DNA from 3 places in the Streptomyces sp. NPDC030991 genome. Region 1 is predicted to be linked to each of the others. Evidence: riboswitches for the same ligand, from Rfam matches in the RefSeq annotation. Region 1 holds a riboswitch; each other region holds the start of a gene.
The links. Region 1 has a riboswitch for cyclic di-AMP ahead of ACZ45E_RS11195 (M23 family metallopeptidase). Riboswitches for the same ligand answer to the same signal wherever they lie in the genome.
Positions count from the first base shown of each region.

Region 2: linked by a shared signal. The riboswitch ahead of ACZ45E_RS03520 (M23 family metallopeptidase) and the one ahead of ACZ45E_RS11195 (M23 family metallopeptidase) in region 1 are both predicted to bind cyclic di-AMP.
Region 3: linked by a shared signal. The riboswitch ahead of ACZ45E_RS05825 (M23 family metallopeptidase) and the one ahead of ACZ45E_RS11195 (M23 family metallopeptidase) in region 1 are both predicted to bind cyclic di-AMP.

Region 1 covers NZ_JBVIFR010000004.1:537,546-544,759, forward strand. The annotation lists gene ACZ45E_RS11155 (chaplin) at 1-11, opposite strand, end outside; gene ACZ45E_RS11160 (chaplin) at 127-318, opposite strand; gene ACZ45E_RS11165 (rodlin) at 538-948, opposite strand; gene ACZ45E_RS11170 (rodlin) at 1,156-1,566, shown strand; gene ACZ45E_RS11175 (rodlin) at 1,738-2,145, shown strand; gene ACZ45E_RS11180 (hypothetical protein) at 2,205-2,489, opposite strand; tRNA gene ACZ45E_RS11185 (tRNA-Met) at 2,595-2,668, shown strand; gene ACZ45E_RS11190 (PP2C family protein-serine/threonine phosphatase) at 2,823-3,926, shown strand; cyclic di-AMP (ydaO/yuaA leader) riboswitch at 4,171-4,329, shown strand; gene ACZ45E_RS11195 (M23 family metallopeptidase) at 4,340-5,386, shown strand; gene ACZ45E_RS11200 (aldo/keto reductase) at 5,440-6,396, shown strand; gene ACZ45E_RS11205 (PrsW family intramembrane metalloprotease) at 6,405-7,214, opposite strand, start outside.
Region 2 covers NZ_JBVIFR010000001.1:745,025-752,238, forward strand. The annotation lists gene ACZ45E_RS03505 (TetR/AcrR family transcriptional regulator) at 1-275, shown strand, start outside; gene ACZ45E_RS03510 (SIMPL domain-containing protein) at 300-1,052, opposite strand; gene ACZ45E_RS03515 (SGNH/GDSL hydrolase family protein) at 1,174-1,992, opposite strand; gene ACZ45E_RS03520 (M23 family metallopeptidase) at 2,133-2,921, opposite strand; cyclic di-AMP (ydaO/yuaA leader) riboswitch at 2,927-3,091, opposite strand; gene ACZ45E_RS03525 (tyrosine-protein phosphatase) at 3,479-4,276, shown strand; gene ACZ45E_RS03530 (DUF6126 family protein) at 4,283-4,447, opposite strand; gene ACZ45E_RS03535 (helix-turn-helix domain-containing protein) at 4,440-5,075, opposite strand; gene ACZ45E_RS03540 (aspartate aminotransferase family protein) at 5,148-6,533, opposite strand; gene dxs (1-deoxy-D-xylulose-5-phosphate synthase) at 6,530-7,214, opposite strand, start outside.
Region 3 covers NZ_JBVIFR010000002.1:514,104-521,317, forward strand. The annotation lists gene ACZ45E_RS05810 (bifunctional acetate--CoA ligase family protein/GNAT family N-acetyltransferase) at 1-1,352, opposite strand, end outside; gene ACZ45E_RS05815 (HPr family phosphocarrier protein) at 1,530-1,811, shown strand; gene ACZ45E_RS05820 (GntR family transcriptional regulator) at 2,007-2,693, opposite strand; gene ACZ45E_RS05825 (M23 family metallopeptidase) at 2,925-3,713, opposite strand; cyclic di-AMP (ydaO/yuaA leader) riboswitch at 3,726-3,899, opposite strand; gene ACZ45E_RS05830 (M16 family metallopeptidase) at 4,136-5,503, opposite strand; gene ACZ45E_RS05835 (M16 family metallopeptidase) at 5,521-6,894, opposite strand; gene ACZ45E_RS05840 (DNA gyrase/topoisomerase IV subunit A) at 7,194-7,214, shown strand, end outside.

The DNA of each region.
Region 1 (7,214 bases):
GCGGCTGCCACTGCTCCGATTCTCAGTGCCTGCCTCAATGGGTTTCCTTTCCCGCTTCACATTCGAAGCCGACCCCGGAGCACGGAGGCACCGGGGTCGGCTGGGAGACAAACTGCGGTTCCCGCGTCAGTCGTTGACGCAGGGGTTTCCGAAGGCGGGGTTCAGCAGCCCGATCACGTCGATGCTGTTGCCGCAGAGGTTGACCGGCACGTGGACGGGGACCTGCAGGACGTTGCCCGACAGAACGCCCGGGGAGCCCACGGCCGCCCCCTGCGCACCGGCGTCGGCGAAGGCCGGGGCCGCCATACCAAGGGCCATGACCGCACCGGCCACGATCGTGGCGCTCTTCTTGAGGGACATGTTTCTCTCCTTTTACCGAGGGGCTCTGCACACAGCAAACGAGCCACCACGGAGTGAGGAAACTGTGCCGTCCGGGCGACGAACAATAAAGATGAACTATAAAGACGACCAATAAAAAACCCGGGCCGTCCGCAGGAGAAGACTGCGGACGGCCCGGGCTGTGTGCGCGGCGGCTGATCAGCCGTTCTGCGTACCGTTGGCGGAGAGGACCGGGATGTCGTCCAGGATGTGCGACAGCGGCTCGTCGCCCTTCGCCTGCGTCGAGTTCTCGACGCACTGCTGGTTCTGCGGGGCCGACAGGATCGGGATGTCCTGGACGCCGACGTTGACCAGACCCACGATGTTCTGGATGTTGGCCTTGGCGGGCAGACCGATGCAGGGCTTGTTCAGCGAACCCTGGACCAGGCTGAGCTGCGGGCTCATGTCGCCGTCGGTCGAGGAGTTGCCGAACGCCTGCTGCGAGCCGTTGCCGCTGGCGGAGGTGGTGCCGCTGTCGTCACCCAACGCGAGCGCCTGGGGGGCCGCCGCGGCGGAGATGCCGACTACGGACACGGCGACTGCGGCTGCAGCCATTGCCTTCTTGAGCATTTTTTCTGTTCCTTTTCTGACAGGCACCGGTTACTGCGAAAGGAACAACTCCCCGGGAACGCGATGGTTCCGCAAGTTCACCCGTTGTGCCGAGAGTCTGATAATCCCTACGGCGTGCCGGACCCCATCCGGGTGAATGTGGGCAACCAAACCGCCTGTCGCCGAGTTGATGAAGATGCTCTCGGAACCAATTGAAGGGGAACCCCCATGATGAAGAAGGCTGTGGCTGCCGCCGCCGTCACCGCGTCTCTCGTCGGCATCTCTGCGGCGGTGGCGCCGCAGGCCCTGGCGGAGGGCAATGACGGCGGAACGACCTCCTTCAGCGGCAACAACGCCCAGCAGTCGTACGGCAACTCCGCGACGTACGGCAACATGAGCCCGCAGATGGCGCTCATCCAGGGTTCGCTGAACAAGCCCTGCATCGGTCTGCCCGCCAAGGCCAACATCCAGAACATCGTGGGTCTGGTCAACGTCGGCGTCCAGGACATCCCGATCCTGTCGGCCCCGCAGAACCAGCAGTGCGTCGAGAACTCGACGCAGGCGAAGGGCGACGAGCCGCTGTCGCACATCCTGGACGACATCCCGGTCCTCTCCGCCAACGGAACCGGTAACCACTGATCCGAGTGGCGTACGAGCCGGGCCGCCGTGATCGGCGGCCCGGCTTTTCACGCGTGAACGCGTAGTCCGTAGGTATTACGCCGAATGGGTCAGGGCCCGCAACCGTCGTAATCCTGGCCAGTTGTCTAACCGTAGCTCCGTAAACGGAGTTCGCTCATGAAGGGAATTCGCATGAAGAAGCTGTGGGCAACCGCAACGATCGCCGCTTCCATCGCCGGCCTGTCGGCGGTGGCTGCTCCTCAGGCTCTGGCCATCGGTGACGACGGGAGCACCACTTCGGCCAGCGGCAACGGGGCCCAGGAGGCGTTCGGCAACTCCTCCGCCAACGGGAACCAGAGTCCGCAGCTCACCCTGGTCCAGGGCACGCTGAACAAGCTCTGCGTGGGCCTGCCGGTCAAGGCGAACGTCCAGAACATCGTGGGTCTGGTCAACGTCGGCGTCCAGGACATCCCGGTCCTGTCGGCCCCGCAGAACCAGCAGTGCGCGGAGAACTCCACGCAGGCCAAGGAGGACGAGCCGCTGTCGCACATCCTGGACGACATCCCGGTCCTCTCTGCCAACGGCACGCAGAACGGCTGAAACACCTGAGGGGCAGCTGCCGAGCGCAGCTGCCCCTCTCGCGTGTCCGGGTGCCTGGACTAGCCGAGCAGGTTGGTGACCGGCGCCACGAGGTCCGTCACCTGGTGCAGCTCGTTCAGCTTGTTCAGCTGGTTGAGGCCGGTGAGCTGCTCGGCCGTGTGGGGCACCTTGTCGCGGTGCGCGGCCGGAATGGCCATGGTGGAGACCGCGTCCAGCGTCGCGGTGGGGGAAATGGTGTTGCCGGCCGCGTTCGGGGTCGTGTCGGCCTGCGCGGCGGGTGCCACGATCGCCGTGGCTCCGACTGCGAGCAGGACAGCGGTGATGGCTCGTCGAGTTGAGGTCATGTCTTCTCTAACGGCGCACAAGAGGCGACGGACACGGGACGAAGAGGCCCCCGGCCGGGCGATTCGCTTTCATCGTCCCTGATGGCGTAGTGTTGCATTCATCGACGCGGGGTGGAGCAGCTCGGTAGCTCGCTGGGCTCATAACCCAGAGGTCGCAGGTTCAAATCCTGTCCCCGCTACTGAAGTCCGAGGCCGGAATCTTTCGAGATTCCGGCCTCGTTCTGTTGGTGGGTCCTGACCCGGACGGAGCAGTAGCGCTCGCCCCCGGCCCCCTCCCCGGGAACCCTTGGTGAGACGCCGGAATCCGGGCGCGGACGTGGCAGGAGACAAGTGGTGGGGCAGCGAGGAGGGCGGCAGAGCCACGGAGCGGACGCCGTCGGCACGCGTGCCTTCCTCCGCGTGCTGCCGCTGCTGCTGATCGCCGGCGGCGCGGTCTACGAGTACTGCACCCCGTCCGAGTTCGCCGGCTCCCCCCTGTTCAGCGCCGCGCCGCTGGTCGTCGCCCCGTTCTTCTCGCTGGCCGGCACGGTCACGGCCGGGGCCGTCTCGATCGCCGCGATCGTCGCCGTGCACCTCAGATACGAAGGGGCGTTCACCACCGGCGTCTACACCGAGATGGCGACCGTCGCCACGGTGTGCGTCCTGGCCTGCTTCATCAACCGGATCAAGCGCCGCAGCGACGAGCAGCTCGCCTCCGCCCGGCAGATCGCGGAGGCGGCCCAGCTCGCGGTGTTGCCGGAACCGGCCGGGCGGATCGGGGGACTCGCCGTCGCGGCGCGGTACGAGGCGGCGCAGGCCGACGCGTTCATCGGCGGTGACCTGTACGCCGTGCAGGACACCCCGCACGGGGTGCGGTTCGTCGTCGGGGACGTACGCGGCAAGGGCATGGGCGCGGTCGCCGCCGTGGCCGTCGTCATCGGCGCCTTCCGTGAGGCCGCCGAGCAGGAGGGCACCCTGGAGGCGGTCGCCCAGCGGCTGGAGCGGGCGCTGGCCAGGGAGGGCAGCCGACGGCGCGGCATCGACGACTTCGAGGGGTTCACCACCGCCGTGCTCGCCGAGATCCCGCACGGCGGCCACCTCCTGCGCGTCCTCAACCGCGGCCACCCCGAGCCCGTCGTGCTGCGCGGCGACGGTACGGTCCAGGTGATCACGCCCGCGGAGGCGGCGCTGCCGCTCGGCCTGGGCGAGCTCGGCTCCTGGCCGGACCGGGCCACCGAGACGGAGTTCCCGTCCGCGGCGACGCTGCTGCTCTACACCGACGGGCTCTCCGAGGCGCGGGACGCGGGGGGCGTCTTCTACGATCCCGCGGCCCGGCTCGCCGGACGCGTCTTCCCCGGGCCCGAGGAGCTCCTCGCGACGCTGGCCGAAGAGGTGCGCCTGCACACCGGGGGCGGCGCCAGTGACGACATGGCGCTGCTCGCCGTACGGCGCTCTTGATCAACGTCACGAGGGGTGATCGAACGGCATCCCTGCGCATAACAATTGACACACCGTCAGAAAATGACAGGTTTGGCCTGTGCCGGAATCGGCGGTCAACTCGCCCGATTCCGCCCGGTAGTGCCCCGTTAAGTCCAGGCCAGAGACGTGAACGATCAGTGGGAACAGCTTGGAATTACTATCGGCTGTCTATTAACGTTCGATAACGCAGCGCGGTCGTCCCAGCCGTCACAAGAGATGGCTCCGCGCGCACACGCTCAATCCCGCAAGGGAGCCGGGGAACCACCAACTTGGGGTGAATCAGGCATCGTTCCGTCGCTTTTCGGGCGCCGGACCGTGCTCGTAGGAGACCTTCCTGCTCCGAACCCGTCAGCTAACCCGGTAGGCGAGAGGAAGGAAAGGAGAGCGCCCCCGTGGCGTCGAACCGTCCTGCCCCCGAGTTCTCCGGGTTCTCCGCCGACTCCGCCGATGGCGGCCTCGGCGTCGAGCGGGAGAGCTGGGAGGAGTGGAACCCCACCGAGGAGTCCGTCCGTCCCGTCCGCGGCCGGCACCGCGTGGCCCGCCAGCGCGGCGGACTCGCCCGCAGCTCCACGGTCCTCGGCGTCGGCGTGATCGCCGCCGTCGGCGCGGGCGGCATCGCCACCGCGCAGGGCGGCAAGCCCGCCGTCCACATCTCCATGCCCGACCTCTCCGCCGTCAAGGACTCGCTGCCCGAGGCCGCGTCGCTGCCCGGCGTGGGCGCGCTCATGTCCAACGGCTCCGGCTCCGGCTCCGCCGCCGACGCCGCCTCGGCCGCCCCGCTCACCATGGTGGGCACCGGGGAGTCGGGTGCGGGCGAGGCGCTGCGCGCCCGCATCATGCAGCAGGCCGAGACGCAGCAGGACGCCGCCGACGCCAAGGCGCAGGCCGTCGCCGAGGAGGCCGCCGCGCGGAAGGCCGCCGCCGACGCCGCGGAGAAGCAGGAGAAGGCCGAGGCCAAGGCCGCCGCCGAGAAGAAGAAGGCGGAGGAGGAGGCCAAGAAGAAGGCCGAGGCCGAGCGCCTCGCCAAGCTGGCCAAGAGCTTCAAGCTCCCCGTCGCCTCGTACACGCTCACCGGCACCTTCGGACAGCCCGGCTCCCTCTGGTCCTCCGGCTACCACACGGGCCTCGACTTCGCGGCCTCCACCGGTACGCCGATCTACGCGATCCACGGCGGCACCGTCACCGAGGCCGGCTGGGCGGGCGCGTACGGCTACCGCACGATCCTCACCCTCGACGACGGCACCGAGCTGTGGTTCTGCCACCAGTCCTCGATGAACGTCAGCGTCGGCCAGAAGGTCAGCACCGGCGACGTCATCGGCCGCGTGGGCGCCACCGGCAATGTCACCGGGGCCCACCTCCACCTGGAGGTCCACCCCGGAGGCGACGCCACAGGAGTCGACCCGGCCGCGTGGCTGCGCGGCAACGGCCTCACCCCCTGACCCCGGTACGCCCCCGCGGAATACCCGGTTCCGTGGGGGCGTTGAAGCAGGGCATGACTTCTTCTCCCGCTCTGCGCAAGCTCGGCTCCTCCGACCTGGAGGTCTTCCCGCTCTCCCTCGGGGGCAACGTGTTCGGGTGGACGGCCGACGAGGCCGCCTCCTTCGCGGTGCTCGACGCCTACACCGCCGGCGGCGGCAACTTCATCGACACGGCCGACTCGTACTCGGCCTGGATCGAGGGGAACAAGGGCGGGGAGTCGGAGACGATCATCGGCAAGTGGGTCAAGGCCCGCGGCAACCGCGACGACGTCGTCATCGCCACCAAGGTCGCCCGCCACCCCGACTTCCCCGGCCTGCGCGGCCCCAACATCAAGGCCGCCGCCGACGCCTCCCTCCAGCGCCTGGGCACCGACCACATCGACCTGTACTACACGCACTTCGACGACGACGAGACGATCCCGGTCGAGGAGATCATCGGCGCCCTCGACGAACTGGTGAAGGCGGGCAAGGTGCGCTCCATCGCCGCGTCGAACATCTCGCCCGAGCGCCTCCAGGAGTCCCTCGACTTCTCCGACCGCGAGGGCCTCGCCCGGTACGTCGCCCTCCAGCCGCACTACAACCTCGTCTCGCGCGACACGTACGAGGGGCCCCGGCAGGACATCGCCTCCCGTGCGGGCCTCGCCGCCGTCCCCTACTACGCGCTGGCCTCCGGCTTCCTGACCGGCAAGTACCGGCCGGGCGTCACGGTCGACAGCGCGCGGGCCGGGGGCGCCGCCAAGCACCTGGAGACCGAGCGGGGCCGCAAGGTCCTCACCGCCCTGGACGAGATCGCCGAGGCGCACCGCGCCGAGATCGCCACGGTCGCCCTGGCCTGGCTCGCCGCGCAGCCCACGGTGGCGGCGCCGATCGCGTCCGCGCGCACGGTCGAACAGCTGCCGGCGCTGCTCGCGGTGGCGGACCTGAAGCTCACGGACGCCGAGCTCGGCCGCCTCACCGACGCCTCCGCCTGAGCGCCTGGCTACGGATAGCGGTACGGGTTGTACGCGGGTCCCTGCGGCATCGGCGGGCCCGCGTACACCGGTGGCCGCCACATCGGCGCCGCGATCCGGGAGGCGTACGCCAGCGCGGGGCGCGCGAAGCCGCGGCGCTCCCACAGCGCGTCGAGCAACTCCCGCTCCCGTACGACGAAATCGGCGCCGGCCCGGCCCCTGCGGCCGCGGTGCCGCAGCAGCGCGAGCGAGGTCGCGTACGACTCGTACTCGGCGACCGCCGTGTCCGCCTCCTTGCCGCCGTAGTGCGCGGCGTACTCCCGGGCCAGGCGGCGGGCCTTGAGCGAGCCGAGGGCGAACGGTTCGGGCGGCGCGAGCCAGCCGGCGACGACATAGGCGGACAGCTCCGCTCGCACCGTGCGCAGTTCGCGACGGCGTACGTACACGGCGAGCCAGGTGACGAGGGCGAACACCGGCACCATGAAGGCCGCGTAGACCGCGAAGAACCCGTACTCGCCCAAGGACGACGAGCCGTTCCAGAAGGCGTGCATGCCCATCGCGGCGAGCAGCCCCGCGAGCGGCAGCAGCAGGCGGCGGACCCGGCCGCGGTCGGGCGCGACGGCCGCCGCGATCCCGAAGCCGATGCCGGTGAGCACCGTGAACAGCGGGTGCGCGAACGGCGACATCACGATCCGCACGAAGAAGGTCGCCGCTGTCACCGAGGTGAGGCCGGGGCCCGTGCCCGCCAGTTTGTCGGTGCCGAAGGCGTTGCCGAGGTACAGGATGTTCTCGGTGAACGCGAAGCCGGTCGCGGTGACCCCGGCGATCACGACGCCGTC
Region 2 (7,214 bases), on a different contig from region 1:
TGCGTGCCGTCACCCGCGACCTCGACCGGCAGTGGAAGGCGGCGCTCACGGAGGTCGTCGCGGAGGGTGTCGCGGCGGGCGAGTTCACCTGCGCCGACCCGGCGGCGACGGCGTTCCGCCTGACCGCCCTGCTCGACGGGCTCGCCGTGCAGCTGACGGCGTACGAGGGGGCGGTGCCCCGGGCCCGTACGCAGGAGTGGGTGGACGAGGCGCTGGCGCGCGAACTGGGCCTGGAGCGTTCGGAGTTGACCCGGCCGGCCGTCCAGGGCGACTGACCGTCCGGGGCGGCCCAGGAGGCGTCACTTCAGCTCGTACACCGCGGTCAGGCTCACTTCGTCCTCGATCTCGCCGGCGGCCGTCGGGACCTTCCCCGCCGACGCGTCGAAGGCCGCCGCGGGCACCTCCACGGGCCGGGGGCGGCCGCCTGCGGTCTCCGTCAGCGAGACGAGCCGGCCGAGCTTGTGGCCGCTCATCCTGGCGTACTGGACGGCCTTCTCGTGGGCGTCGGCATGCGCGGCCGCCCGGGCGCCGGCCCGCAGCCGGCCGGGGTCGGCGACGTCGAAGACGACGGAGTGGATCCGGACGGCGTCGCCGGCCGCGTCCGCGATGGCCTGGAGGAGGGCGCCGGTGCGTGCCAGGTCGCGGACCTTGACGGAGAAGGACTGGCCGGCCTGGTAGCCGGCGACCCGCGGGGACGCGCCCGCCTCGGGGCCCGTCTCGTAGACGGGCGAGGCCGTGAGGCTCTCCGTGCGGATGTCCCGTTCGGCGACGCCCTCCCCGCGCACGGCGGCCAGCAGCGCGTCCGCGGCCCGGTTCTGCGCGGCCAGGGCGTCCTTCGCGGTCGTGCCGGTGGCCTCGACGCCCGCTGTCACGGTCGCCAGGTCCGGCGCCGTGCTGGCCCTTCCCTCGCCGGTCACGGTCAGCGTCGCGGGCTTCGGCGCCCTGGCGGCGGCCACGTGCGGTGCTGCCTGGGCGACGGCCGGCGCGGTCGGCAGCGCGAGGGCGAGCACGAGGCCGACCAGAGCGGCGCGGTGGCGGATGCGTACAGACATGGGATCGGGGTCCTTCCCGGTCGGGCCCGCCGACGCGGCGGGCAGCCGACATCCCAGCACCCGCGCCCGGCCCTACCCCGGATGCCACTCCGCACGGTCACCTCGACGGCCCCTTGCGCCGTCAGGAGGCGGACTCCAGGTGCATCTTGATCAGGTGCGGGTCCACGAAGCCCTTCGCCACCACACGGTCCCCCGAGGACTCCCCGCGCAGCCGCCGCCCGATCCAGGGCACCAGGAACTCCCGCGCCCAGTGGATGTCGTCCCGCCGCACCTCGAACGTGCCGCGCGGCGGCAGCAGCGGCCAGGGCTGCTCCGGATCGGCGGGCACCTCGACGCCGAGCGCCTGCCCCGCGCGCAGGGCGACCCTGGTGTGTCCCTCGGCGGACAGGTGGAGGCGGTCCTCGTCCCAGGCCCTGCGGTCCTGGATGGACCTGAGCGACCACAGGTCGAGCACCGGGCAGCCGTGGCGGTCGGCGATCGCGCGCACGTGCATGTTGTACGTGGCGATCTTGCCGCGCAGATGCTTGAGGACGGCCACGTCACGGGTGTCGAACCCGGTGGCCACCATGACGGTCCCGGCGGCCTCGGCCAGCCGCACCACGGCCTTCTCGAAGCGCTCGGCCACGTCGTCCGGGTCGGTGCCGGGCCGGATGATGTCGTTGCCGCCGGCGACGAGGGTCACCAGGTCGGGGGCGAGCTCCACGGCCTTCGGGACCTGGTCCTCGACGACCTGGTCGAGGAGCTTTCCACGGACGGCGAGGTTGGCGTACTCGAAGGTGTCCTCGGGCGCGCGGTCGTCCAGGAGGACGGCGAGCCGATCGGCCCAGCCGACGAAACCCCCGTCAGGTCCGGGGTCCCCGACGCCTTCGGTGAAGCTGTCCCCCACCGCCGCGTAGGACCGGATCGTGCCGCCGCTGAGTACTCTCGATTCATTTGCCACGACCACACATCTTTCACCCTCGGCTGTGACCTACGCGACCGTAGCCAGGGGTTGACGGGTGGTGAGAAAACCCACTCGGCGCCCGGGGAATATCCCGGGGCGCCGAGTGGATCGCGCGTGGCTCACGCGCCGCGTGCGGCTCAGACGCCGACGCCGTGCTCGCGCAGGTACGCCAGCGGGTCGATGTCGGAGCCGTAGTCGGGCGACGTCCGGATCTCGAAGTGCAGGTGCGGTCCGGTGACGTTGCCGGTCGCGCCGGAGAGGGCGATCTGCTGCCCGGCGGTGACGGTCTGCCCGGCCGAGACGCCGATCGAGGACAGGTGGGCGTACTGCGAGTAGTCGCCGTCGGCGTGCTTGATGACGACCTCGTTGCCGTAGCTGCCGTCCCAGCCGGCCGAGACGACCGTGCCGGCGCCGACGGCCTTGACCGCGGTGCCGGTGGGGACCACGAAGTCCGTGCCGGTGTGGTAGCCGCTCGACCACGAGGAGCCGGAGGCGTGGTACGCCGTGCCGACGGAGCCGTCGACGGGCTTCACGTAGTCGGCCGCGCCCGTGGCGGTGCTCGTCGCGTCGGTGTTCGTCGTGGCGGTGTTCGTCGTGTCGGCGGAGGCGGTCTCGGCCGCGCCGTCGAGGGTGAGCTTCATGCCGGGCTTGATGAGACCGGCGTCGGAGCCGACGACGTCCTTGTTCTTCTCGTACAGCTTCTGCCAGCCGCCGTCGACGCCCTGCGCGTCGGCGATCTTCGAGAGCGTGTCACCGGACACGACCGTGTACGTCTTGGCGGCCGGGGCGGTGTCGCCGGTCGCCGCGTGGGCGCCGGTGGCGCCGATGAGCGGCAGGGCGAGCGCGGCCCCGCCGGCCGAGGCGACGGCGGCGGCGCGGGTGATGCGCTGGGTCTTCGAGCGACGGTGCTTTCCCTTTGCGGGCATGCCGGGTTTCCTCTCCGTCGCCTACGAGGTGAGCTGTCGGGTTCGGGCTGGAGTTGCCCGGCCGGGTCCGGTGCGCGGATCCGGCTTCACCCCTAGCCGCTCGGGGAATTCCCTCCGCGGCGTACTGCCTGTGGGTCCCCCGCTCCTGCCGAATCGGGTAGTCGTCCGGGCTCCGGGCGGCGGCAGGATTAGGCGTTCCGTCCGGAGTGAGTGGTGACAGTAAGCCGACGGGAAAGGAGGCGACAAACGCCGAATTCACCGACAGGGCCGCTTTCTTGATCGTCTGAGAGTTCTCTGTGTCACCCTCCGTCGATGTTCGCGCTTTACCAGCGCCTTACCTTCGGGGAATTCCTGGAAGGGAAATGCGGGACGGCCGCCACGGACGGTCACGGCTATGAGCCTGCTCACGCGAGCTCACACCATCAGCCTTGATTTCATGACAGTTACCAAGAAAAGCTCCCAAAACAGACAGATAGATGTCCCTGGAAGCCATGTCGTATCGTCAGACCCGCGCCCGCCGGCGAGTAACGCCGGTGATCCGACCGGGAGGAGCCCCCGTGACGCAGCACGCCCCGCCCACCGAGCCCCAGCTGTCCGGCATCCGCAACTTCCGTGACGTGGGCGGCCTGCCGACCGTGGACGGCCGGCGCGTGCGACCGGGTGTGCTCTACCGCAGCGGCCACCTCGCCCACGCCACCGCCGAGGACGCCGCGTTCCTCACCGGGCTCGGCCTGCACACCGTCTTCGACTTCCGCAACGCCGCGGACCAGCGGCTGGAGGGCGCCGACATCGAGCTGCCCGGCGTGCGCAACCTGAACCTGCCGCTGACCGACCCTGCGGACGGCGCCGAGTTCTGGAAGATGGTCCGCGACGGCGACATGGACCAGCTGCGCTCCCTGCTCTCCGAGGGCCGCGGGGCGGACCGCATGATCACCTCGTACCGCTCGATCATCTCCCAGCGCACCGCCGAGCACAGCCGCGTCCTGCACGCGCTCGCCGAGAACAGCCTGCCCGCCCTGATGCACTGCGCGGCGGGCAAGGACCGCGCGGGCCTGTCGATAGCCGTGACCCTGCTCGCCGTCGGCGTGGAGCGCGACGCCATCGAGACGGACTACCTGGAGTCCAACGCCAAGCACCGCCGCTACCGGGTGCGGCGCACCGCCACCTCGGGCGACGCCTACTCCCCCGAGGTCATGGAGCTGCTCAGCCCCCTCTTCGACGCCCGTGCCGCGTATCTGCACGCGGCGTTCGACACCATCGAGCAGACCTGGGGTGACACGGACCGCTACTTCGAGGAGGGGCTGCGGTTCGGCGCGGCCGACCGCGACCGGCTGCGCGAGCGCCTCCTCGACTGACCCGCGCTACTGGCCCCCGCCGACCGTGAACAGCAGGTAGAGGAAGGCGGCGAGGGCGTGCCCCGCGAAGACGTACACGAGGACCCGCACCCAGATGCCGCGCGGCAGCTTGTCCTCGATGTCCCGCCGGGCGGGCCGCTCGCCCGCGCCGTGTTCGGTGGCGTCACTCATGGTCGGACCTCCCGGATCGGGTGGCCGCCGGGCCGAGGCACAGCGCGGCGGTCGGGCTCTGCAACAGGGTGTGTACGAAGAGGAGCTCGGCCCCGCCCCGGTCCGCGGCGGCGATCCGGTGCGGGGTGAGCGAGTCGAAGTGCGCGCTGTCCCCCGGGTCGAGGCGGTAGGACGTGTCCCCGAGACGCAGCCGCAGCCGTCCTTCGAGGGCGTAGAGCCACTCCTCGCCGGGGTGGACGCGCACGATGTCGCCCTGCGACCCGTAGGGCACGTGGACCCGCAGGGCCTGCATGCCGCGGCCGGGGGAACCCGCCTGGAAGTACGTCCATCCGCCCGCCTCGGTCGCCTCCATGGCGTCGGCCCTGACCACGGCGTCGCGGTCGGCGGGGGTCTCGCCGAGGAGCTCGGAGACCGTCGTACCGTAGATACGGGCGAGGGCGAGCAGCATCGGCAGCGACGGTTGCCGCTGTCCGGTCTCCAGGCGCGACAGATGTGCGGGTGAGAGCCCGGCGGAGCGGGCGGCGACCTCGAGGGTGAGGGCGGCGCGGCGGCGCAGGGCACGCAGCTGGGGCGCGACGGCGGGCAGCTCCGGGGGGTGCGGAGCCTCCTCCGGGAGGGCAGGGCTCATGGTGTCGATTACGCCAGAACCCTGCCCGAGGGGCAATTTTTTTGCCTCGGAGGCAAAGAGCGAGGCCGTGCGTCAGCGGTTGGCGACCGCCTGCTTGATCAGGGTCCTGCCGAAGTCCCACATCAGGCCGCCGCCGCTGTGCGCGTCGTCCATCACGGCCGTGAACGCCTCCACGAACCGCTCGACGTCGGCCTCGTCCACGACGAGCGGCGGGATCAGCTTGATGACCTCCAGGTGGTCGCCGGAGACCTGGGTGAGAATCCGGTGCTTCTGCAACAGCGGTACGACCACCATCTGCGCGAACAGGCCCTTGCGCGCGGCCTGCAACATGGCCCAACGGCTGCGCAGCTTCAGCGATCTGGGCCTGCCGAACTCGATGCCGATCATGAGGCCGCGGCCTCGGACGTCGCTCAGCAGCTCGTAGTGGTCGATGAGCGCGGTGAGGCGCGATGTCAGCAGCTCGCCCATGGCCCGCGCGTTGGCGACGGTCTCCTCGTCCTCCATGACGGAGAGGACCGCGAGGCCGGCGGCCATGGCCTGGGCGTTGGCCCCGAAGCTCGCCGAGTGGACGAGGACGCGGTCCATGGACGAGTAGACCCGGCGGAAGATCCAGTCCTTGCCGATCGTCGCCCCGACCGGCACATAGCCGCCGGACAGCGCCTTGGCCACGCACACGAGGTCCGGCTCGACGCCGTCCTCGTGCTGGTAGGCGTAGAAGTCGCCGGTGCGGCCGAGGCCGGTCTGCACCTCGTCGGCGATGAGCAGCGCCTTGTGCTTGTGCAGGAGCTCCTGGGCGGCCCGCAGATATCCCGGCGGCGCCTCGTGCACGCCCTTGCCCTGGATCGGCTCGACGATGAGCGCCGCGACATCGCCCTTCTTCAACTCCCGTGCCAGGGCGTCGAGATCACCGAGCGGTACGGCCGTGTCGGGCAGCAGCGGCGCGAAGCCGTCGCGGAATCCGTCCTCGCCGTTGACCGACAGCGATCCGGTGGTGAGGCCGTGGAAGGCGTGCGAGCAGAACAGGACGCGCGGCTTCCCGGTGGCGTAGCGGGCGAACTTCAGCGCGGTCTCCACCGCTTCCGTCCCGCTGTTGCCGAAGAAGACGCGGTCCAGGTGCGGGCTGTGGGTGAGCAGTTTCTCGGCGAGCAGGCCCGGCAGCGGCTGGCAGTCGAAGCGGGTGAGGTCGGCGAGCGAGGCGTCGAGGACGTCGTGCAGCGCTTTGCGTACGACGGGATGGTGGCGGCCCAGGCCCATGACGCCGAAGCCGGCGAGCATGTCGAGGTAGTCGTTGCCTTCCGCGTCCCAGAAGTGTGCGCCCTCGGCCCGCTCGTACACCTTGTCGAAGCCGATGGTGTGGAGCATCTTCGGCAGCTGGTGGTTGAGGTACTTGGCGTGCAGCTCGTACCGTTCGCCGCCGCGCTCGGCCAGTAGCCTGCCGAGGTCGAACTCCTTGGTCATACGTCGTTCTCCTTGCCGACCTTCTCGGATGTACCGGCTTTCAAATTGAGGCTCGTACTGATCCGCCCCGCGATCTCCACCGGCGTCAGTCCGATGTCGGCGAGCACCTCGGCCCGTTTCGCGTGTCCCAGGAACTGCTCGGGGATCCCGAACCGCCGTACGGGCACGTCGACCTCGGCGTCGCCGAGGGCCAGCGCGACGGCCGAACCGACGCCCGCCGCCCTGCTGTTGTCCTCGACCACGGCGACGAGCTCGTGCCCGGCCGCCAGCGGTGCGAGGCTGGGGTCGACCGGTTTCACCCACCGCGGGTCGACGACCGTGCAGTGGACGCCGCGCGCCTCCAGCAGCTCGGCGGCCTGAAGACAGACGGGTGCCATGACGCCGACGGAGACGAGCAGGACGCGGGGGGCGTCCGCGCGGTGCAGTACGTCGATGCCGCCGACCCGGTCGACCGCCGGGACCGGCGCTCCCACGGCCTCCTTGGGGAAGCGCAGCAGGGTCGGCGCGTCGTCCACGGCGACGGCCTCCCGCAGTTGGGCCCGGAGCTGGTCGGCGTCGCGCGGCGCGGCGATCCGCAGGCCCGGCACGACCTGGAGGACGGACAGGTCCCACATGCCGTTGTGCGAGGCGCCGTCGACGCCGGTCACGCCGGCCCGGTCGAGCACGAAGGTCACCCCGCAG
Region 3 (7,214 bases), on a different contig from region 1:
GGCTTGGCCTCCGCGGTGCGGCGGGCGAGTCGGGTGAACTTGCGCGGGTTGCCGATGGATTCGAGGTACATGAGGGCGACGTCCGTGTCCGGATCGTCGTACCAGTACTGAAGGACGTCGTTCCCGGAGACGTCGGCGCGGTTGCCCGCGGAGACGAACGTCGAGATGCCGGTGGCGCCGGTGACTCCCCCGCCCCTGCGGTGCAGGCGCGCCAGGAGGGCGATGCCGATGGCGCCCGACTGGGCGAACAGGCCGATGCGGCCGGGGCGTGGCATCTCCGGGGCGAGCGAGGCGTTGAGCCGTACGTCCGGGGCGGTGTTGACGACCCCGAAGGCGTTCGGGCCGATGAGGCGCATCCCGTACGAGCGGGCCTGTCGGACCAGCTCTCGCTGGCGTTCGCGGCCCTCGGCGCCGCTCTCGGCGTATCCGGCGGAGACCACGATCAGTCCTTGGACGCCGCGTTCGCCGCACTCGGCGACGACGTCGGGCACGTGGGGCGCGGGTACGGCGACGACGGCCAGGTCGACGCGTTCGGCCGGGTCGATGTCGCGTACGCAGCGGTGTGCGGGGACGCCGTCGACCTCGGCCAGATCCTCGGGGAACGCCTTGTTCACCGCATACAGGCGGCCCGTGTAACCCGCGTCCTTGAGGTTGTCGAGAACGCTGCGGCCCACTCCTCCGGGCGTCCGGCCCACGCCGATCACGGCGACGGAGCCGGGGGCCAGGAGCCGCTGCACGGAGCGGGCCTCGGCGCGCTGCTCACGGGCGCGCTGTACCGCGAGGGACGCCTCGGTGGGCTCCAGGCCGAACTCCAGGTGGACCACGCCGTCCTCGAAGCTGCGCTTCTGGGTGTATCCGGCATCCGTGAACACCTTGATCATCTTGGTGTTGGCGGGCAGCACCTCGGCCGCGAAGCGGCGAATGCCGCGCTCGCGCGCGACGGCGGCGATGTGCTCCAGAAGCGCGGAGGCCACGCCGCGCCCCTGGTGGGCGTCCTGGACGAGGAAGGCGACCTCGGCCTCGTCGGCGGGCGCGGAGGCGGGCCGTCCTTGCGGGTCGATGCGGTCGTAGCGGACGGTCGCGATGAACTCGCCGCCCACCGTGGCGGCGAGTCCGACGCGGTCCACGTAGTCGTGATGGGTGAAGCGGTGGACGTCTTTGGCGGACAGGCGCGGGTAGGGCGCGAAGAAGCGGTAGTACTTCGACTCGTCCGACACCTGCTCGTAGAAGCTGGTCAGGCGCTCGGCGTCCTCGGTGGTGATCGGCCTGATCCGGGCGGTGCCGCCGTCGCGCAGCACCACGTCGGCCTCCCAGTGGGCGGGGTAGGCGTGCCGGTCCGACGGGGTCTCCATGCCGCAAGAGTAGAGCCGGGCGCCGACAGTCGTACGGGTCGCGTCACGCGCGCGTGGCAGGCAGGCTGAGGAAGCCGAACGGCGGCGTGCTCGCGGGTCCAGGTCCGCGTCGAGTGCTGCCCGACGGTGTGTGAGAATGGTCTAGACAACCGTGAGACATCTGAAGGGCAGCATCACATGGCTGAGCGCCGCGTCAACGTCGGCTGGGCCGAGGGCCTCCACGCCCGCCCCGCCTCCATCTTCGTCCGCGCGGCCACGGCGGCCGGCGTCCCCGTGACGATCGCCAAGGCCGATGGCAACCCCGTCAACGCCGGCTCCATGCTCGCGGTGCTCGGCCTGGGTGCGCAGGGCGGCGAGGAGATCGTCCTGGCCTCCGACGCCGAGGGTGCGGACGCCGCGCTCGACCGTCTGGCGAAGCTGGTCTCCGAGGGGCTCGACGAGCTTCCCGAGACCGTCTGATTCTTCGGGCCCTTCCATTCGGCCCGGCGGAGCCGCGCGTTTCCCTCAGGGGCGCGCGGCTCCGCCATTTTTGCATTCGGGTCACATCACCCCGAATTTACGCGCGCAGGGAAATACGGTTCGGAATCGGGGCAGGAGAAAATACCCCGCGTCCCATTCGGCGAATACCGCGCTTCTTTGTATACGGCCCCTCTGTTAATGCCGGAGCGCCGCCGTGTTTACTACGTGTTGCGAAGTCCTCACACGCTCTCCCGGGCGCGGGACGCGCGGCCGGTGGGCCGCCGCGGCGCGCTCGGCGTGCAGGGCGGTCAATGCGCGGGCCCGCTCGGCGTCACCGCGGGCCACCGCGTCCACGATGGCGCCGTGCTCGGCCCAGGACTCGGCGGGCTGGGCCGGGGTCTCCACGGCGTACATCCAGGCGATCTTGTGCCGCAACTGGGTGAGCAGGGCGATCAGGCCGGGGCTGCCCGAGGCCTGCGCGAGGGTCTCGTGGAACCAGCCGCCCAGGGAGCGCAGGTCCTCGTTCTGGCCGCGCCTTGAGCGCTCCTGACCCAGCCTGACCAGGCCCCGCAGGACCTTGAGGTGAGCCTCTGTACGGCGCTGTGCGGCGCGCGCGGCGCTCAGCGGTTCGAGGAGCATCCGGATCTCCAGGAGGTCGGCGGCCTCCTGGGCGGTGGGCTCGGCCACGCACGCGCCCGCGTGCCGCCGCGTGACGACGAAGCCCTCGGCCTCCAGGGTGCGCAGCGCTTCGCGGACCGGCACGCGCGAGACCCCGTAGCGGCGCGCGAGCAGTTCCTCGGTGAGCCTGCTGCCGCGCTCGTAGACACCCGCGACGATGTCGTCGCGAATCGCCGTGCATACCGAGTGTGCGGGAATGCGCATGACCCGACCTCCGCCTTAATCCCCGCGAAACGCGGTCGATCGACGCTTGTGCGAGCGCGAATGTCTCCCCTGGACGCGCCTGCCCGGTGACTCTATTCCACCGTCTCCGAATTTCCGAAGCCGGGCCGGAATCCATGGATATTTTTTGGACAGGAACGCCTTGCGCACGCGAAAGCCCCGGCTCGATGAGCCGGGGCTTTCGCGCGGCGCCGCGGAGGCGCCGTACGTGGGTCAGACGTTCACGCCGTGCGAGCGCAGGTACGCGATGGGGTCCATGTCCGAGCCGTAGTCGGGGGACGTGCGGGCCTCGAAGTGCAGATGCGGTCCCGTGACGTTGCCGGTGGCGCCGGAGAGGCCTATCTGCTGGTCGGGGGTGACGGCCTGGCCGACGGAGACGCCGATGGACGACAGGTGACCGTACTGGGTGTACGTGCCGTCGTTCATCTTGATCACGATGTTGTTCCCGTAGGCGCCGCCCCAGCCTGCCTCGACGACGGTGCCGGAGCCGACGGCGTGCACGGAGGTGCCGCTGGCCGCGTGGAAGTCGATACCGGTGTGGCTGCCGGAGGACCACAGGCCGCTGCTCGCCTGGTAGCCGGTGGAGACGTACGAGCCGCTGATCGGCGCCACGAAGCTGTTGAGGCGCTTGCGCTCGGCCTCGCGGGCGGCGCGCTCCTTGGCCTCGCGCTCCTTGGCGGCCTTCGCCTCGGCCTCGCGCTTGGCCTCCTCGGCCCGCTTCTTGGCCTCGGCCTCGGCCTTCGCCTTGGCGGCGGCCTGGTCGGCGGCCTTCTTCTGCGCGGAGGCCTGCGCGTCGATCTGGTCGGCCAGGGAGTCGCCGATGGCGATGGCCTGCGTCAGGCCGTTCTGCTCGGCGGCCGCGGTGTCGGCGGCGATGGCGGGGGCGGCGAGGCCGCCGATGACACCGGTCGTGGTGAGCGCCGCGACGCCCGCGGCCCGAGCGGTGGTACGCGTGAGCCGGCTCGGTCGACGGTGCTTCCCGGTGGCACGGGTGAACGCCATGAAGTGGCTGGTCCTTTCCTTCCCTCTCGCCTACCGGGTTAGCTGACGGGTTCGGAGCAGGAAGGTCTCCTACGGGCCCCCTCCCCTGCCTTCACGGCCGGGAAGAGCGTCCGATTCACCCCAGGGACTGCGATGGGTCCCCGGCTCCCCTGGCTCGCGCCGTGGGGGACTCGGCGATGACTGTCCGGTGTCGCGGGCGCGAGCGTGTCTGGCGGACAGCCGGACCGACGCTAAGCGGGACATCTTTTAATCAACAAACGGATCCCGGCTTTTGTAGCGCATGCCACAGACCAGACAGGCAACCTCCGCCCTAATTCGGACATAAGCGATACGTGGCCGATCGTGGCGGGACGTGAGCGACACCACGAAGCCCCGGTGGCCGCGGTGGCCATCGGGGCTTCGTGCGGTGTACGGGGCCGGGGTCAGCCCGTGACGACGGTCACCTCGCCGATACCGAGGGCCTTGACGGGCTCCACGATCTGCGCAGCGTCGCCCACCAGGACCGTCACCAGCCGGTCCGCCGGGAAGGCGTTCACGACGGCCGCGGTGGCCTCCACGGTGCCCGTCTCGACGAGCTGTCGGTACAGCCGGGCCTGGAAGTCGTCCGGCAGGTGCTGCTCGACCTGGTCGGCGAGGGTGCCCGCGACGGCCGCGGCGGTCTCGTACTTGAGCGGGGCCACGCCCACCAGGTTCTGCACCGCGGTGTCCCGTTCGGCGTCCGTGAGGCCCTCGGCGGCCAGCGTGCGCAGCACCTTCCACAGGTCGTCGAGCGCGGGCCCGGTGTTCGGGGTGTCCACGGAGCCACTGATGGCGAGCATCGCGGCGCCCGTGCCGTCGGGCGCGGAGCGCAGCACCTGGGCGAAGGAGCGCACACCGTAGGTGTAGCCCTTCTCCTCGCGCAGGACGCGGTCCAGTCGCGAGGTGAGCGTCCCGCCGAGGCAGTACGTGCCGAGGATCTGCGCGGCCCACACCCGGTCGTGCCGGTCGGACCCGATCCGGCCGATCAGCAGCTGCGTCTGCACCGCTCCAGGGCGGTCCACGACGATGACACGGCCGGTGTCGTCGGCGGTGACCGGCGGGATCGGGCGCGGCTGCGCGGTGTCGCCGGTCCACGCGCCGAGCGTGTCGGCGAGCAGCGCGTCGAGGTCGGTGTCGGTCAGGTCGCCCACGACGACGACCGTGCCGGTGGCGGGGCGTACGTGCTTCTCGTAGAAGGCGCGTACGGCCGCGGCGTCGATGGCGGTGACGGTCTCCTCGGTGCCCTGCCGGGGGCGCGACATGCGCGAGTCGGCCGGGAAGAGCTGCTTGGAGAGCTCCTTGGCGGCGCGCCGGGCCGGGTTGGCGCTCTCGTGCGGGATCTCGTCCAGGCGGTTGCGGACGAGGCGCTCGATCTCGCTGTCCGCGAAGGCGGGCGCCCGCAGGGCGTCGGCCAGCAGGGCGAGCCCCTTGGGGAGCCGGGAGACGGGCACTTCGAGGGAGACACGGACGCCGGGGTGGTCGGCGTGCGCGTCCAACGTGGCGCCGCAGCGCTCCAGTTCGGCCGCGAACTCCTCCGCGGAGTGCTTGTCGGTGCCCTCGTTGAAGGCACGCGCCATGATCGTGGCGACGCCGTCGAGGCCCGCGGGCTCGGCTTCCAGCGGCGCGTCGAGGTTGACCTCCACCGCGACGACCTGCTGGCCGGGCCGGTGACAGCGCAGCACGGTCAGGCCGTTGGCGAGCTCACCGCGCTCGGGGGCGGGGAAGGCCCACGGCTTGGCCGTGCCCGCCTGGGGCCTGGGGTGGAATTCCATGGTCGCGAGCTGCTCGGTCACCGGCCCGCCTCCTCGTCGCTCGGGTCGCTCTCGGCGGTCTCGTCGGTCTCGTCATGGGGTTCGGCGGGCGCCGTCGGCTCGTACACGAGAACCGAGCGGTTGTCGGGGCGCAGGCGGGCCTTGGCGACCTCCTGAACCTCGTCGGGGGTGACCGCGAGGACGCGCTGGACGGCCGTGAGGGCGAGCTGCGGGTCCCCGAAGAGCACGGCGTAACGGCACAGTTCGTCGGCACGGCCCGCCACGGTGCTGAGCCGGTCCAGCCACTCGCGCTCCAACTGGGCCTGGGCGCGCTCCATCTCCTCGGCGGTGGGGCCCTCCTCGGCGAACCGGGCGAGCTCCTCGTCGACGGCGGCCTCGATGACCGGCACCTCGACGTCCCCGGAGGTCTTCACGTCGAGCCAGCCCAGGGAGGGCGCTCCGGCCAGGCGCAGCAGCCCGAACCCGGCGGCCACCGCGGTGCGGTCACGGCGTACGAGACGGTTGTAGAGCCGCGACGACTCGCCGCCGCCGAGGACCGTCAGGGCGAGGTCCGCGGCGTCGCACGCGCGCGTGCCGTCCTCGGGGAGCCGGTAGGCCGCCATGAGGGCGCGCGCCGGGACCTCCTCCTCGACGACCTCGCGGAGCTGCCCGCCGATCACGTCGGGCAGGGAGCCGTCGCGCGGTGCGGGCTTGCCGTCGTGGGAGGCGATCGAACCGAAGTACTTCTCGACCCAGGCGAGCGTCTCCTCGGGGTCGATGTCACCCACGATGGAGAGCACGGCGTTGTTGGGCGCGTAGTAGGTGCGGAAGAAGCTCCGCGCGTCCTCGAGGGTGGCCGCGTCCAGGTCGGCCATGGAGCCGATGGGCGTGTGGTGGTACGGGTGGCCCTCCGGGTACATGAGCGCGGTCAGCTTCTCGAACGCGGTGCCGTAGGGGACGTTGTCGTAGCGCTGACGGCGCTCGTTCTTGACGACGTCCCGCTGGTTCTCCATCGACTCCTCGTCGAGGGCCGCCAGGAGCGAGCCCATGCGGTCGGCCTCCAGCCACAGAGCGAGCTCCAGCTGGTGGGCGGGCATGGTCTCGAAGTAGTTCGTACGCTCGAAGCTCGTCGTGCCGTTGAGCGAGCCGCCGGCGCCCTGCACGAGCTCGAAGTGGCCGTTGCCGTGGACCTGCTTCGAACCCTGGAACATCAGGTGCTCGAAAAGGTGAGCCAGGCCCGTACGGCCCTTGACCTCGTGGCGCGAGCCGACGTCGTACCAGAGGCAGACCGCCGCGACCGGGGTCAGGTGATCCTCGGAAAGCACTACACGCAGGCCGTTGGCCAGCCGGTGCTCGGTCGCTGTCAGGCCGCCGGAGCCGGCCTCGGCGGTGGCCGTGTGACCCATGGGCATGTACGTCCCTTCGATCGCGGGGGGATACGGAGAACATCGGAAATACTGAGAATGCTGAGAAACGCTGAGTACGCGGACAACACTGTGGCCACGGAACCGCGCCAGTCCTGCCACTGTATGCAAGCGTGCGGGCGCCTGGCGAAGTTCCCGCCCGGGCTACGCCGTGAGCGAGCACGGCGACCCTCCGGCGGGCCGCCGACCACCCGGTTCGGACGGGTCGCGATCAGCGTTGTCAGTGGGGCGGTCCACAATGGTCCGCGACAGTTCCCGTAGATGTTGGTGAAGGAGCCGCAGCAGCGATGGCCCGCCGCAGCACGAAG